Regions from separate parts of the Flexivirga oryzae genome, predicted to be linked through region 1. Evidence: predicted binding sites of a transcription regulator. Region 1 holds the regulator's gene; the other holds the start of a gene.
What was found. The regulator HspR, encoded in region 1, represses chaperone genes until heat shock. The targets are predictions, from matches to a motif close to AAGTTGAGTCNNNNNGACTCAACTT.
Positions count from the first base shown of each region.

Region 1 (7,871 bases):
CGGCCGCGGCGCGCTCGAGCAGCCGTCCGACCGGGTGGAGCAAGCGCTGCGAGGGGTCGGTCGGCATCGTCCGAGACTCCCTTGTCACCACGGAACCGGCTGTCCCGACACGCAGTCGTGACAAAAACCAAAGTAAGTTTCCGCAGCCGGGAATCATTCGACCAGGTCGAAAGTTGAGTCTAGTAAGCGCAACTTTGGAGTCGTCGGTTTGACATGACCGCGACGCCGGAGTTGAGTCGGAGGCAGTCAACTTCGCAGGTATGACGTGGGGCTGCTCTGCGTCCGGCGACGAGACATGACAGACCAACATCTCAACCAAGGGAGAACATCGATATGGGACGTGCGGTAGGTATCGACCTCGGCACCACCAACTCAGCGGTCGCGGTCCTGGAGGGCAACGACCCGGAAATCATCGCCAACGCCGAGGGCGGCCGCACCACGCCGTCCGTCGTGGCGTTCGCCAAGAACGGTGACGTGCTGGCCGGCGACATCGCCAAGCGTCAGGCCGTCACCAACGTCGACCGCACCGTCCGCTCGGTCAAGCGCCACATGGGCACCGACTGGAAGAAGGAAGTCGACGGCAAGGAGTACACGCCGCAGGAGATCTCGGCGCGCATCCTGCAGAAGCTGAAGCGCGACGCGGAGGCCTACCTCGGCGAGGACGTCACCGACGCGGTCATCACCGTGCCGGCATACTTCGACGACGCCGAGCGTCAGGCGACCAAGGAGGCCGGTGAGATCGCGGGCCTCAACGTGCTGCGCATCATCAACGAGCCGACCGCGGCCGCGCTCGCCTACGGCCTCGACAAGGGCAAGGAGGACGAGCTCATCCTCGTCTTCGACCTCGGTGGTGGCACCTTCGACGTGTCGCTGCTCGAAGTCGGCAAGGACCCCGAGGACGGTTTCTCCACCATCCAGGTCAAGGCCACCAGCGGTGACAACAAGCTCGGCGGTGACGACTGGGACCAGCGGGTCGTCAACCACCTGGTCCAGCAGGTGAAGAACCAGACCGGCGTCGACCTGTCCAAGGACAAGATCGCCATGCAGCGTCTGCAGGACGCCGCGGAGCAGGCCAAGAAGGAGCTGTCCAGCTCGACGTCCACCAACGTCAGCCTGCAGTACCTGTCCATGGGCGAGAACGGCCCGATCCACCTGGACGAGACGATCACCCGTGCACAGTTCGAGCAGACGACCAAGGATCTGCTGGAGCGCACCAAGGGCCCGTTCGAGCAGGTCATGAAGGACGCGGGCGTGACCGTCAACGACATCGATCACGTTGTCCTGGTGGGTGGTTCGACCCGTATGCCGGCCGTGACCCAGGTCGTCAAGGAGCTGACCGGCAAGGATCCCAACAAGGGCGTCAACCCCGACGAGGTCGTCGCGGTCGGTGCCGCGCTGCAGGCCGGTGTGCTGAAGGGTGAGCGCAAGGACGTGCTCCTCATCGACGTCACCCCGCTGTCGCTGGGCATCGAGACCAAGGGTGGCCTGTTCACCAAGCTGATCGAGCGCAACACCGCGATCCCGACCAAGCGCTCGGAGGTGTTCTCGACCGCAGAGGACAACCAGCCGTCGGTGGAGATCCAGGTGTTCCAGGGCGAGCGTGAGCTGGCCAAGGACAACAAGCCGCTGGGCAACTTCGAGCTGTCCGGCATCGCGCCCGCGCCGCGTGGCGTGCCGCAGATCGAGGTCACCTTCGACATCGACGCCAACGGCATCGTGCACGTGTCGGCCAAGGACCGCGGCACCAACAAGGAGCAGTCGATGACGATCTCCGGTGGCTCCGCGCTGCCGAAGGAGGACATCGACCGCATGGTCCGCGACGCCGAGGAGCACGCGGCGGAGGACAAGAAGCGGCGTGAGGAGACCGAGGCCCGCAACACCGCGGAGCAGCTGGTCTACTCGACCGAGAAGTTCCTCGCCGACAACGGCGACAAGGTCCCGGCCGAGTCCAAGTCCGAGGTCGAGGCCGCCGTCAGCGAGCTCAAGGATGCGCTGAAGGACGAAAACACCTCTGCCGAGGACATTTCGGCCAAGACCACCAAGGTCAACGACGCCTCCCAGAAGATGGGTGCCGCCCTGTATGCCGCGCAGCAGCAGTCCGGTGACGACACCGCCACGGCCGGTGCCGAGCAGCCCGCCGACGCCGGTGCCTCCGCGTCGTCCGACGATGACGACGTGGTCGACGCCGAGGTCGTGGACGACGAGGGTGACAACAAGTGACCGACCCCATCAAGGGCTCCCAGCCCACGGGTTCGCAGCCGGGTTCCGCTTCGGCGGAGCCCGGCCGGCGGCCGGAGGATGAGGAGGCTCAGTCGGGCCCGATCATCCGCGACAAGCGCCGGATCGACGAGAACGGTGATGTGCGAGCCGTTTCCGACGACGCACCGCAGGCTCCCGCAGAGCCGGCCGGCGCGTCCGCCGGGACCGGTCCCGCCGTTGATGACGAGCACCCGGACACGGTCCTCGCAGCCGAACGGCTCGCGGACCTGCAACGGGTGCAGGCCGAATACGTCAACTACAAGAAGCGCATCGAGCGCGACCGGGAAGCCCAGCGGGACGCCACCACGGCGCGCGTCCTCGAGGCGCTCCTGCCGGTGCTCGACGACATCTACCTGGCGCGCGAGCACGGCGACTTGGAGGGGACTCCCTTCGAGAAGATCGCCGACAAGCTGCAGGCGACGCTCAGCAAGCTGGGTCTGACCGAGTTCGGCGCAGTCGGTGAGCCTTTCGACCCGACGCACCACGAGGCCCTGATGCACATCGAGGCCGAGGTGCCGGAGGGTGCGGAGGGCACAACCATCGTGCAGGTCATGCAGCCGGGCTACCGGCTCGGTGACCGCATGGTCCGTCCCGCACGCGTCGCGGTCGCGGACCCGTCCTGATGCAGCCCAGGTCTTCTGCCGAGCGGGGTGCGCGACAGCGGACACCCCGCTCGGCAGGAGACTTCGACCCGATTGGAGTGATTGATGGCTAGTCAGGACTGGCTCGAGAAGGACTTCTACAAGATCCTCGGCGTCTCACAGGACGCGTCCGAGGACGACATCAAGAAGGCGTACCGCAAGCTCGCCCGAAAGTGGCACCCGGACCAGAACCCCGGTGACACCGCAGCAGAGCAGAAGTTCAAGGACATCGGCGAGGCCAACTCGGTGCTGTCCGACCCGGCGAAACGCCAGGAGTACGACCAGCTCCGGCAGATGGTCGGTGGTGGCGCCCGCTTCACCGCGGGTGGTCCCGGCAGTGCCGGCGGCGCCGGCGGGTTCGAGGACCTCTTCGGCTCCATGTTCGGCGGCGGCGGGCAGCACGTCCGCTTCTCCACCGGTGGCGGGGACCAGATCAACCTGGACGACATCCTCGGGCGCTTCGGCGGCGGCGGTGGCTACGGCTCGCCGTACGGCGGCTACCAGGCCGGGCCGCGCAAGGGCGCCGACATGGAGGCGCGTACGACGCTGAGCTTCCGTGATGCCGCCGCGGGCGAGACCATCACGCTGCAGGCCGCGGACGGTCAGACGATCAAGACACGCATCCCGGCCGGGGTCAAGGACGGTCAGACGATCCGGCTGCGCGGCAAGGGACAGCCCAGCCCGAACGGCGGGCAGGCCGGTGATCTGCTGCTGCACGTCACGGTCCAGCCCCACCCGGTCTTCCATCGTGACGGCAACAACCTGACGGTCGACCTTCCCGTCACCTTCGCCGAAGCAGCCCTGGGCGCAACGGTTTCCGTGCCGACGCTGAGCGGCAGGGCGGTCAAGGTCAAGATCAAGGCCGGAACCCCGTCCGGGCGCAAGCTGCGTGTCAAGGGTGAAGGCATCAAGGGCAAGACCTCCACGGGCGACCTCATCGCGACCGTCCAGGTGCTCGTGCCGCAGAAGCTGAACAGCGACGCCAAGAAGGCCGTCGAGACGCTCGCCGAGCAGGATCGGGAGAGTGGCATCGACCCGCGCGCTGAGCTGACCGCGAAAGCCGCGCTCTGATGGTCCGGTCGTTCTGGCGCGGTGACACGCCACCCCCCGAGGACGCGCCGATCTACGCGATCTCGGCGGCGGCGCAGTTGGCCGGCATACACGCCCAAACCCTGCGCCAGTACGACCGATTGGGCATCGTGACACCCTCCCGGACACAGGGCGGCGGGAGACGTTACTCCGTCCACGACCTGAAGGTGCTCGCCGAGGTCCAGCGACTCTCCCAGGAGGAGGGCGTGTCGTTGGCCGGCATCCGCCGGATCCTGGAGCTCGAGGACCAGGTCGACGCACTGCGGTCTCGGGTGCGCGAGCTCGCCGACGAGCTGCAGCGGGAGCGCGACAAGGGGCTCCGCCGCGTCTTCGCGGCCTCGCCCGACGGCCAGATCACCCCCTTGCGACCGGGGGAGCGTGTGCAGCCCGTCCGGGCAGAGCGCGCCCTGGTCGTATGGCGCAAACGGAGTTGACGGACTCAGATGATCGAATTCCTGATGGTCTTTCCGGACCGAGAAGCCGCCCAGGACGTAGCCGACGAACTCGTCGAGGAGGGCGGATTCGCCTCGGTGCGCGTCGTGTCCGAGGCGTTGGCCGGTGAGGACGACGCCGAGGACGTGGATTGGGTCGTGCACGTCGTGGCGGACCACCTCGACGACCCGACCGGGCCACGGGCGCAGGAGATCGCCGAACGCTTCAGCACCGTGGCGCAGGATCACGACGGCTGGCTGGACAACGATCGCTCGGTGGACGGTTACCAGCCGGATCCGTAGCACTGGAAACGCGATCCGCCGGATGGTGCCGTCCGGGACAACGCGTCCGCGGGCGGGACGCCGCCGGCGATCAGCTGGTGCGCCTCGGTCAGCTGGTCGCAGGCCTCGTCGTCGTTGACGGCCGCGGGAGCGGCGATGACACAGCGGGCGCCGGCATGCAGCCACGCCGTCGTCATACCGAGGGTCTCCTCCGCCCAGCGCACCGAGGAGCGGCCCAACTCGCACGCGGACAGCACCACCAATGACGGGATGCGCTCGAGTTGGTCGATGTCGTAGCCGAACCACGTCCCATCGCTGAGTTGCAGGCCGGAGAAGAGCGGGTTGTCGGCGGCATGCCGACCGTGCGCGGAGAGGTGCAGCACGTCGACCGTGGCTGCGAGACGCGACACGGCCGCGCTGGTGCTCTCCGGAGGGGTGAGCACGGTGGAGCCGGGCCGCGCGGCAGACGAGCGGACGACCTCCTCACCGGCGCGCGGCACTCGGGGCCCGGCGACGAAAGCGGCCGAGCGCAACGGTGGCGCGATCCCGCGCTCGACCCAGCGCGATGCACTCGGCGGAAGACATGCGGGATGCCCGGAGAGTGTCGGCAGCATGCTCCACGGGACGCCGGCGAGCACGCCCGTCGGCGTCAGCACGACCCGTCCTCCCGCACTGCGCCGGAGGGCTGTGCGCACCGGCGCCAGCAGCGCATCGTCGAGTCGCTCCAGGCGCCGCAGCAGCGACGACCGGACCGCGGTCTGCAGCGTCCGCGGCAGGTTGCTCGCCGACATGTCCAGGTCTGCCTGGAGCCCGGCCATCGCCTCGCGGACCGGCGCCGTCGGGCCCAGCGCGGTCACATCGGCGCCCTGCGCGCTGACGGTCAGCAGGTGCAACTCATCGTCCACCGCCAAGTGCGCGAGCAGCACCGTGTCGTCGCCCAATGCCGTTGTCAACTGGTCGAAGCCGACCGGCTCGGTCACGACACCGGAGCCAGGATCCTGCCAGGCGCGCTGGCGGATGTGCTGCCGCAGCTCGCGCTCGCGGCCCGAGATCTCGTCCGGCCCGCTGCCCGCCCGCAACTGCCGCAGCTCGACCAGGTCGCGCGCGGTGTCCGCGCTCGCCGGTGGACGGATCGGCAGCACGCGGCGAGAAAGCTCGCGCGCCCGCTCCGACCACTCGAAGACCGACTCCGGCCGGCCACCCTCGAGGGCGACCCGGATGCCGAGCAGGGCCAGCTCCCGGCCGTGTCCGGCGAGCGAGCTCTGCAGGTCGAGGCTGCCGAACGATGACTGCCACTCGTGCAGGTCCGACAGCCCCTGGCGCACCCGGCGCAGCGCTGAACCCGGCCGGCCCGAGGCGGCGTCGAGCTCTGCCTCGACCTGCCGGCGCAGGAGCCGCCCCGCAATGGGTGCCTGAGTGCGCAGCCGGACCTCCCGTAGCCGGCGCCGCGCCGAGTCCGGGTCGCCCCGCATGAGCTCGATGCGCGCAGCGTGCAGCCGGACGGTGTTGGCGTCGTTGCGTAACCCGTTGTGCGCCAGCCGTTCCGCGATCTCGTCGGCTCGGGTCGACAGGTCGGCGGAACGGCGCCGAAGACCCGCTTCGGCAGCGAGCTCGATGCCATCGGCACGATCGGCCCATGCGTCGCTGCCGCGCCGCCGCCATCGTCGCGCAGCCCGGCGTGCGAGGACGCGGGCCCGGGCCGGATCGTCCAGCAGGAGCAACCGCGCGAGGAGGAACTCCGCCTCACCCTGTTGTTGCGAGAGGTGCATCCTCCCGTACGCCGCTGCGACGCTCGCCACCGTCTCGTGCGCCTCGTGGTGCAGCCCGGCAGCGACCAACACCTCGGCCCGGTCCTGATCGCACACCGCGCGGAAGTTCGCCGACAGCGGGGCCAGCACGGGCCGGGCGCTGTCCATGCGCTGCAGTGCCTGTGGCAGGTCGCCGGCGAGCATCAGCGCGTAGCCGCTGTTGTGCAGCGCCTGGGCGGCCTCGACCGGCATACCCGCCTCTCGGAAGTCTTCCGACGAGGCATCGAAGTCTGAGATGGCAGACGGCATGTCGCCGCGCTGGAGCCACACGACCCCGCGATTCATCAACGCTCGCGCACGATCGACGCCGATCAGCCGACGTCCGGCCATGGCCTGCTGCAGGTGCTGCAGCGCCAACTCACCCTCACCGGCCCGGGTGTAGAGGACACCGAGTTGACTGTGCGCGAGGTCGCGCACGGTGGCGTTCGTCGCGCGCTCCAGCACCGACTCACACAGTCGGGTGCCGGTGTGCAGATCGCCGCGTTCGGAGGCGACATACGCGCGGCTGATGTCGATGCGGTCCTGCAGATCAGGGTCGGTCGCACGGCTGAGTGCGAGATCCAGCAGCCGGGTTGCCAGCGGTGGACGGCCGGAGTTGATCGCGGCCAGGCCGCGTCGGTGAAGTTCGTCCGCGCTCAGCACCCTTCCATCATGGCTTGGCGCGAAGAACGGCCGGCAAGGCGGCCCAGCTGCGGTGGACGGCCCGCTTCGCCGTGTCGTTGCCGCCGGCGGTCGGCAGATGTGCGTGCAACTCGCTGGCCAGCCGACCCGCCAGCACCGGAACGGCGAACGATGTTCCGCTCCAGACCGCGAACTGTCCCTCGAAGTTGTCCGGGTCGATGGCCTCACGGATGTGTCCCTCGGCCTCGGTCCGGGCGACGGGCTCGAGCCCACCCTGGAACGCCGGCATCGTGCTCATCACCGAAGCGGCCGGCTCGTAGGTCGTCACCCAGTCGCCGGTGTTGGAGAACAGTGCAACCGATCGGCCGCTGGGGTTGAGGGCGCCGACCGAGAGGATCGGTGCCGCACCGGCACCCTCGCCCGCGTCGGCCGACGTCGCGGCGAACGCCGCGGGGAACGAGCGCTGGGTGGTGGCGTCGTTGCCCGCCGAACACACGACGGCGGTGCCCGTCCTGGTCAGTGACGTGAGGACCTCGTGGATCGTCGGATCGAACATCTCGTCCTCGGGCGTCTCGTGGTAGTACCCCATCGCGAGGCACAGCACGTCGATGGGCCGGCCGCCATGCTCCCCGGCGCGACCGCGCCGGGCGAGTTCGGAGATCTGGATCAACGCCTCGATCCAGTCGGACTCGGCGATCGGCCCTTCCGAGGGTGTGACGCGCCACGACAGGATGTCGGCG
Region 1 covers NZ_JACHVQ010000004.1:222,250-230,120, forward strand. Annotated here, with positions in the region: gene FHU39_RS20285 (N-acetyltransferase) at 1-67, opposite strand, end outside; gene dnaK (molecular chaperone DnaK) at 334-2,220, shown strand; gene FHU39_RS25110 (nucleotide exchange factor GrpE) at 2,217-2,882, shown strand; gene FHU39_RS20300 (DnaJ C-terminal domain-containing protein) at 2,967-3,971, shown strand; gene FHU39_RS20305 (heat shock protein transcriptional repressor HspR) at 3,971-4,423, shown strand; gene FHU39_RS20310 (hypothetical protein) at 4,433-4,723, shown strand; gene FHU39_RS20315 (CHAT domain-containing protein) at 4,705-7,152, opposite strand; gene FHU39_RS20320 (S8/S53 family peptidase) at 7,160-7,871, opposite strand, start outside.

Region 2 (7,871 bases), on a different contig from region 1:
CCTCAGGTGCGGGCCGGCAACGCAGGACCCGGAATACACCGCGCCGGAAGGTCATTCGTGATCACCATAGAAGAAGCCAAGCGGCTCGCGCGTGAGTTGCGTGGAGGACCGGTCAGTCATTCCCAGGTGCTGGAGGCGGCCGCACATGCGGCCGGATTCCGCGACTGGAACACGTTCGCAGCGCTCGGCCGGCCGAACTCGGCCGAGACGGAGACCGCTCACGAGCAGCTGGTCGTGCCGATCCTGCGGGTCTTCGACCATCGCCTCGCTCGCGAGTTCTACTGCGAGTTCCTGGAGTTCGAGTGGGAGTGGGACCAACAGTACGAGCCCGACCTGCCCGTCTACGCGCAGGTGACGCGCGGCGCCGCGGCGCTCCACCTGTCGGAGCACCACGGCGACGCGACACCCGGCTCGGGCGTGCTGATCGTCGAGCAGGATCTGGCGGACTACCACGCGAAGCTGCTCGCGAAGCGGCACCGCAACGCGCGACCCGGCATCCAGCACAACCCCTGGGGCGACACGATGACCATCGCCGACCCGTTCGGGAACAGGTTGGTCTTCTGGCAGCGGACACCCGCAGCTGACGCCTAGGTCGCTGGTGTTTTTCGTGGCGTGGCGGTCCGTGTTGCTTGGTGCTGGGTTCGGGAGGATTGGCCTGTGACGTTGGGAGTGACTCCGAGCCAGGCTGATTTGTTCCGTTCGACGACCGCGTTCTGCGAGCCGCGGATCGGCGAAGACTCGATCTACGGGTTGTTGCACCGGCAGTGCCACCGGTTGTTCCCGGACGAGATGTTCGCGGACTTGTTCACCGATGTTGGTCGCCGGTCGGTACCGCCGATGATCGTGGCGGTGGTGATGGTGTTGCAACGTTTCGAGGGGTGCAGTGACCGGGAAGCGGTCGACCGGTTCGCGTTCGACGCCCGGTGGAAGTACGCGGCGGGCGGGCTGGACTTCGATTACCCGGGATTCGTGCACACGGTGCTGGTTGATATGCGGGCCCGGCTGGCCGCCTCGGATGCGCCGGACCGGATCTTCGATGCCGTGCTGCAGGTGGCCAAGGCTGCCGGACTGGTCGGGCGTAAACGGGTGCTGGACTCCACCCCGTTGTATGACGCGGTCGCCACGATGGACACGGTCACGTTGATCCGGTCGGCGATCCGTGGGCTGCTCAAGGCGTGTGATGCGCAGTTGGGGGCGCGGGTCCGGGACGTGCTGGCCCGTGATGATGACTACGTGGGCGCGGGGAAACCGGCCTGTGACTGGGACGACCAGGTCGCCCGGGCGGTGTTGGTCGATGAGTTGGCTCGGGACGGGGTGGCCGCCCTGGCCGTGTTGGAGGGGCGGACGGTCAGTGAACCGGTGGCCGCGGCGGGGCAGTTGCTGGCCACCGTGCTGGGGCAGGACCTGGAACAAGACGCTGACGGGGTGTTCGCGATCGCGCGGCGGGTCGCCAAGGATCGGGTGATCTCCACGGTCGACCCGCAGGCCCGGCACGGGCACAAGACCGCCGCACGCTCCTTCGACGGGTACAAGGGGCACCTGGGCCTCGACCCGGACAGTGAGATCATCACCGCTACCGGCGTGACCCCGGGCAACACCGGTGATGCCGCGGCCGCACAAGACCTGATCGCTGATCTCCTCGACACCGACGATCACGATGCCGGCGATCACGGCGACGCGGATGAGCATGGCGTGTATGGGGATAACGCGTACGGGACTGGGCCGATCCACGACTTGCTGGAGGCTGCCGGGATCGATGACAAGTGCAAGACCCAGTCGCCGTCCAATACTGGTGGCCTGTTCGCCAAGGACGAGTTCGAGGTGGACTTGGACGCTGACACGGTGACCTGCCCGGCGGGGCAAGTCTCGCCGATCCGGCGCGGGAAGGGTGGTGCCGGCACGGCACGTTTCGGGGCGGCGTGTGCCGAGTGCCCGCTACGGGAGCAGTGCACTACCTCCGCGAAGGGCCGCACCATCAAGGTCGGCGCCTATGAACGGCAGCTGACCGATGCCCGCGGGCGGCAACAGGACCCGGGATGGGTGGCCGACTACCGGGCTACCCGCCCGAAGGTCGAACGCAAGATCGGGCACCTGATGCGCCGCAAGCACGGCGGGCGCAGGGCACGGGTCCGCGGCACGACGAAGGTTGCCGCTGACTTCTCCCTGCTGGCCGCCGCGGTCAACCTCGTACGCCTGAGTGTGCTCGCCGTGACGTTCACGACCGGTCAAGGATGGGCAGCGACCGCCTGATAACACCAGGATCAGACTCGAAACCCCTTACCTGGCCGTCATATCCGCCCTCAAGCCGGCGTACTCGACTGGCCAGCGTCATCAGTCCCGCCCGGCGACCAGCCGCGCTCGGCCAGCCTCAGCCCCACGCGGTGACCTCATCTACCCCAGCCGACCATCCTCACCCACACGCAGCTGTTCAACACCAGCCACCTAGCGCCCCTGCGCCGAGAGGCCCAGAAACACCCCGAGAGGCCCAGAAAACCGCGACATAACGGCTCGTGGGCCCCGTTTTTCGTGTCCTGTCGAGGCGTTTTGTGTCCTCTCGGCAAGAGGGGTGCGTGGGTCGGGTGTCAGGCGGCCCCGTGCGCTCCGGGTGCGTCCTGCGCTCCGGGTGCGCTGTGGGCCGCCTGCTCGAACGCCAGCTCAAGGATCTGCGCCACGTCACTCACCGGGTGTATGTCGAGCGCGTTCTTCACCTCGTCCGGTACGTCGTCCAGGTCCGGCTCGTTGCGCTGCGGGATGAACACCGTCGTCAGGCCGGCACGCTGGGCGGCGAGCAGTTTCTGCTTCACGCCACCGATCGGCAGGACCCGTCCGTTCAGCGTCACCTCACCCGTCATACCGACGTCGCTGCGGACCGGGCGGCCGGTCGCCAACGATGCGAACGCGGTCACCATGGTGACACCGGCGGACGGGCCGTCCTTCGGTGTCGCGCCCGCTGGGACGTGCAGGTGGATCGGACCGGACAACGCCGACACGTCGACGTCGTGCTCGGAGCCGTGCGACCGCAGGTAGGACAGTGCGATCTGTGCCGACTCCTTCATCACGTCACCGAGTTGACCGGTGAGGGTGAGGCGCGGCCCGGAATCACCTTCGGCTGAGGCGGTCTGCAGCTTCGCCGTGCTGGGCTTGGCCGCCTCGATGAAGAGGACGTCACCGCCCATGCCGGTCACCGCGAGTCCGGTGGCGACACCGGGCACCGCTGTCCGCTCTGCCGATTCGGGAGTGAAGCGCGGCCGACCCAGGTAGTCCTTGAGGTCATCGACCGACACCAGGACCGGCGCCTCGGCCTTGTCCGTTGCGAGGTTGGTGGCCACCTTGCGCAGGATCTTGCCGATCATCCGCTCCATCTGCCGCACACCGGCCTCTCGGGTGTAATCGCCTGCCATTTCACGCAATGCGGCGTCATCGATGGTGACCTCGTCGCTCGTCAGCGCAGCACGCTCCAGCTGCCGGGGCAGCAGGTGCGTCGAGGCGATGGCGACCTTGTCGTCCTCGGTGTAGCCATCGAGGGCGACCAGCTCCATCCGGTCCAGCAGTGCACTGGGGATGGTCTCGAGGGTGTTCGCCGTGGCGATGAAGACCACGTCGGACAGGTCGAGGTCGAGCTCGAGGTAGTGGTCGCGGAACGTGTGGTTCTGCGCCGGGTCCAGCACCTCGAGCAACGCGGCAGCCGGGTCGCCGCGGAAGTCGGAGCCGACCTTGTCGATCTCGTCGAGCAGGACGACCGGGTTCATCGAGCCGGCCTCCTTGATGGCACGCACGATGCGGCCGGGAAGCGCCCCGACATACGTCCGCCGGTGACCACGGATCTCGGCCTCGTCACGCACACCACCGAGGGCAACGCGCACGAACGACCGGTCCAGCGCACGGGCAACGCTCTCACCGAGTGAGGTCTTGCCGACACCGGGCGGGCCGACGAGCGCGAGGACCGCGCCCGAGCCACGGCCGCCGACGACCTCCAGACCACGCTCGGCACGGCGGCCGCGCACGGCGAGGTATTCGACGATGCGATCCTTCACATCGTCCAGGCCGTGGTGGTCGGCGTCCAACACCTCACGGGCTGCGGTGATGTCGGTGCGGTCGGATGTCTTGTGGTTCCAAGGCAGTTCGAGGACGGTGTCGAGCCAGGTGCGGATCCAGCCACCCTCCGGGCTCTGCTCGCTGGAACGCTCCAGCTTGCCGACCTCGCGCAGCGCGGCCTCCCGGACCTCGTCCGGCAGGTCGGCGGCCTCGACGCGCGAACGGTAGTCGTCGGCGCCCTCGGGCTCGTTCTCGCCGAGCTCCTTCCGGATCGCCTCCAGCTGCTGCCGCAGCAGGAACTCCCGCTGGCTCTTGTCCATGCCTTCGCGGACGTCGGTCGCGATCTTGTCCGAAACCTCTTGTTCGGCAAGGTGATCGCCGGTCCACGTGATCAGGACCTCCAGCCGCTTGTCGATGTCGGTCTCCTCCAGCAACTGCACCCGCTGCTGAGGGGAGAGGTATGACGCCCACCCGGCCAGGTCGGCCAGCGCGTGCGGATCGGTGGTGGACTCGACGTGGTCGATCACCTGCCAGGCGTTGCGGCGCTTGAGCGTCGCGACCACGAGTCGTTTGTAGTCGGTTGCGAGTTCGCGGGTGCGCTCGGTCGGCGCGCCGGGCTCGATCACCTCGGCTTCCACCCACAGGGCGGCGCCGGGTCCGGCCACACCGCGGCCGATCCGGGCGCGGTCGGTGGCACGCAGCACTGCGGCAGGTGCGCCGCCCGGCATCCGGCCCACCTGCTCGATCGAGGCGACCGCACCGACCGTCGGGTAGGTGTCGTCGATGCGCGGCGCGAGCAGCAACTGTTCGCCGCCGGCAGCACGGGCCGCGTCGACGGCCGCGCGGGCCTCGTCGTCGAGCTCGATGGGCAGCGTCATGCCGGGCAAAGCCACCTGGTCGTGCAGAAAGAGCACCGGCAGCTCGTGTGTTTGGGTCATCGCTCTCCTGGAGTCGTATGGCGACCCGAGCGGCTCGCCGGCCTGGGCCGACGGGCGACTCGCGCCGCAGCGAAAGTTGAGTCTTATCCACTCAAGGCTGCAGGGGGTGGTTTTGTTCCCGAGAGCATCGTCAAATCGGAGGTCAGTGCAAGCCGAAGAACGGTCGGTACTCCTCGAAGCCGCGGATCCCGACGTGTGCGCGGGCGTCGCTGCCCGCCCAGTCGTCGTGGGTCAACGCGAGGTGCTGCAGGTCGATGATGCCGGCGCCGGTGTCGTGCGATCGGACTCCGGTGTCCCGGTAGCCGAGATGACGGCTCACTCCGAGCGACGCGTGGTTGCTCATGACTGCAGAGGTGATCGCCTGCCGGGTGCCGAGCGATTCGAAGGCGAAGGACAGCGCGACAGCCCGGGCGTGTATGCCGAAGCCCCTGCCGCGATGGCGCCAGATGCTCTGGACAAGGCGACGCGCACGGTCCTGCGCCGGGGGCACTCCATCCAGCGGAGGGAAGCTCGGGTCGAGGTCGAAGTCGTCGGGAAACACCTTGATGAGGCGCGGGAGGTCCGCGTCGCGGACAGGTCGGAGCACCAGTTCCGGCCCGGTGAGGGAGAGTCCGTCGAACGGCCAGGTCGATGTCATGTGATCACTCTTCCAGGTCGTCCGATGTCGGCGTTCACGTATATACTTTCAGCACTCGGTGTGCCGATGCTTGCAACGTGAAAACCGTTGATAGATAAGGAAAAAATGTCATCTCAACCTTGCCTTTGAACTCGAACATAGATATGATTAGGGCATGTCGAAACAGCAGCTCCTGGTCGCCGGTGATGACATCGCCGGCGCATCGGTCGACGCGCTGATTGCGACTGCTCATGCACTCGTCCGTGAGGCTGCGGACAAGGCGAGGGCCGGGACCGTGGGTTCGTCTCGCGAGGAGTTGATCGACCAGGTCGTGGCGTGTCAGCAAGTGCAAAATTCCACCTGGGCGGCACAGTCCGTTCGGCTGGCACAAGTCGCCGCGATCGAGGAGATCGTGGAGCCTGGCGGGCGTCCGCGAGAGGTTCGGCGTTCCATCGGGAAGTATGCCGACGAATGGTTGCCGCAGGAGCTCGGCGCTCGACTGGGTTGGTCGGACCGGCAGACGACCAACCGACTGACGGATGCGATCGATGGGATGAAGCACACGCCGGCCTTGTTCGCGCTCGCGGAGAAGGGATCGCTCGACCCCCGCAAACTGACCATCATCTCGGACGCCTTGTGCGGAGTGAGCCCGAAGGTCGCGCACGATGTCGAGGACGAGTTGCTCTCCGTGATCGACGACGCGCAAGCGACGGGGGAGGCGCCAGGCGAGGCCGATGATGAGTCGGCTGAGCCGATCCCGTTGACGTCCACCAAACTCGTCCGCCGCACCCGACGACTGCTCGCCGACCTGGCGCCGGCGGACGCCCAGGAGTCAGCGCGCAAGAGTCGTGTGGCGGCGAAAGGAGTGCGGGTCTCGCCACACCACGAGCCGGGACTCAGCGCGTTCCATGCCGTCCTCCCGACCGAGGACGCGGTGCGCATCATGGCAGGCATCGACGAGTTGGCGCGGCACCTGCACGAGGACACGACCACCGACAAGTGCCTCGATGAGTGCCGCGTGGACGCGTTCGTCGACCTCATGCTCGGCAACGTGTCCGTCAGCACCACGTGCGTCGTGCAACTCCCCATCCTGCCGGAGCAGAGCGGCACGACCGCAGACCGTGCCGATGCGCCCGGTTTCTTCGCGCCCCGGGTCTTCGACGGTCACAGCGCTGTCGCGGGCCTGGCAGCAATGATCGGTATGACGGGAGGGTTGTCGTGCGAGCCCGGTAGCGAGTCGGAATGGTTGTCCCGATCCTTCGTCGAGCCACGGCTCGAGGAGTGGCTGCGGCTCAGCGTGGCTGAGAGCTTCGACATTCTCACCACGGTGGACACGCCGCTCGCGCCGCGTGTCCGGGTCGACCTGACTCCTGGCAGTGGTGATCGCCGGCAGCGGTGGGATCACGGGCCGGTCGCGACGGCGACCCGTCGCCGCCGGGCGAGGGCACGAGCCGCTGAGGCCGGATCACCGCCGACCGACTACCGGATCGGCGACGCGGTCGTCGAAGGGTTCGGCGTCATACCCGCCGGTGCGCTTTCTCAACTGTGCCGAACACTCGGTGTGAGACTCACGCGTGCACTGGTGGATGCGAAGACCGGGGCAACCGTGGAGACATCGGATGTGACCTATCGCCCGGGTGCACGTCTGCGACGGTTCGTGGTCACGCGGGACGAGCATTGTCGATTCCCGGGCTGCACCCGGCCGGCCCGGCTCGACGACGTCGACCACGTCATCCGATGGCCCGATGGCCCGACCGCTGCGAGCAACCTGCAATCCCTATGTCGTCATCATCACAGGGCGAAACACGAAGGCGGCTGGTCTGTTTCGATGACCCCTGACGGTATCTGCACGTGGACCAGCCCGTCCGGTCACCGTTACGTCACTCGCCCAGCGGACTGACCGGTGAAAGGCGGCTGCCGGGAGGTCGTGCCGTGCTCGGGTCACAGCAGGACGACGAGCGCCACGACCAGCACCACGACGACGACCGCGATCAGTGCGCCGATGATCGCAGACCCTCGTGCGACCTTGGCAGTGGTGCCGCGCACCTCGGTCCAGCCGAGTTCGGTGGCCGCTTGCGGCGCGATCGCCCAGGTCGGCGGTGACGAGTCCGCGACCTCCCCGCCTCGCGTAAGGCTCGCTCGATTCGTTCCGGTAGAACGAAGGTCCGGGCATACTTGGCCCATGCGGTGGTACCAGGGGGTCGTGTCGGCGATTGTGCTCGTACTCGTCGTGCCGGTCGGCGGTCTCTGGTTGTGGGGAAAGCCCCGTGCGCACGTCCCCT
Region 2 covers NZ_JACHVQ010000007.1:31,277-39,147, reverse strand. Annotated here, with positions in the region: gene FHU39_RS23475 (glyoxalase superfamily protein) at 58-591, shown strand; gene FHU39_RS23470 (IS1182 family transposase) at 658-2,250, shown strand; gene lon (endopeptidase La) at 2,583-4,973, opposite strand; gene FHU39_RS23460 (GNAT family N-acetyltransferase) at 5,116-5,610, opposite strand; gene FHU39_RS23455 (HNH endonuclease signature motif containing protein) at 5,765-7,489, shown strand; gene FHU39_RS23450 (hypothetical protein) at 7,793-7,871, shown strand, end outside.
Region 2: the regulator HspR is predicted to act here: its motif matches at 5,047-5,071, upstream of lon (endopeptidase La).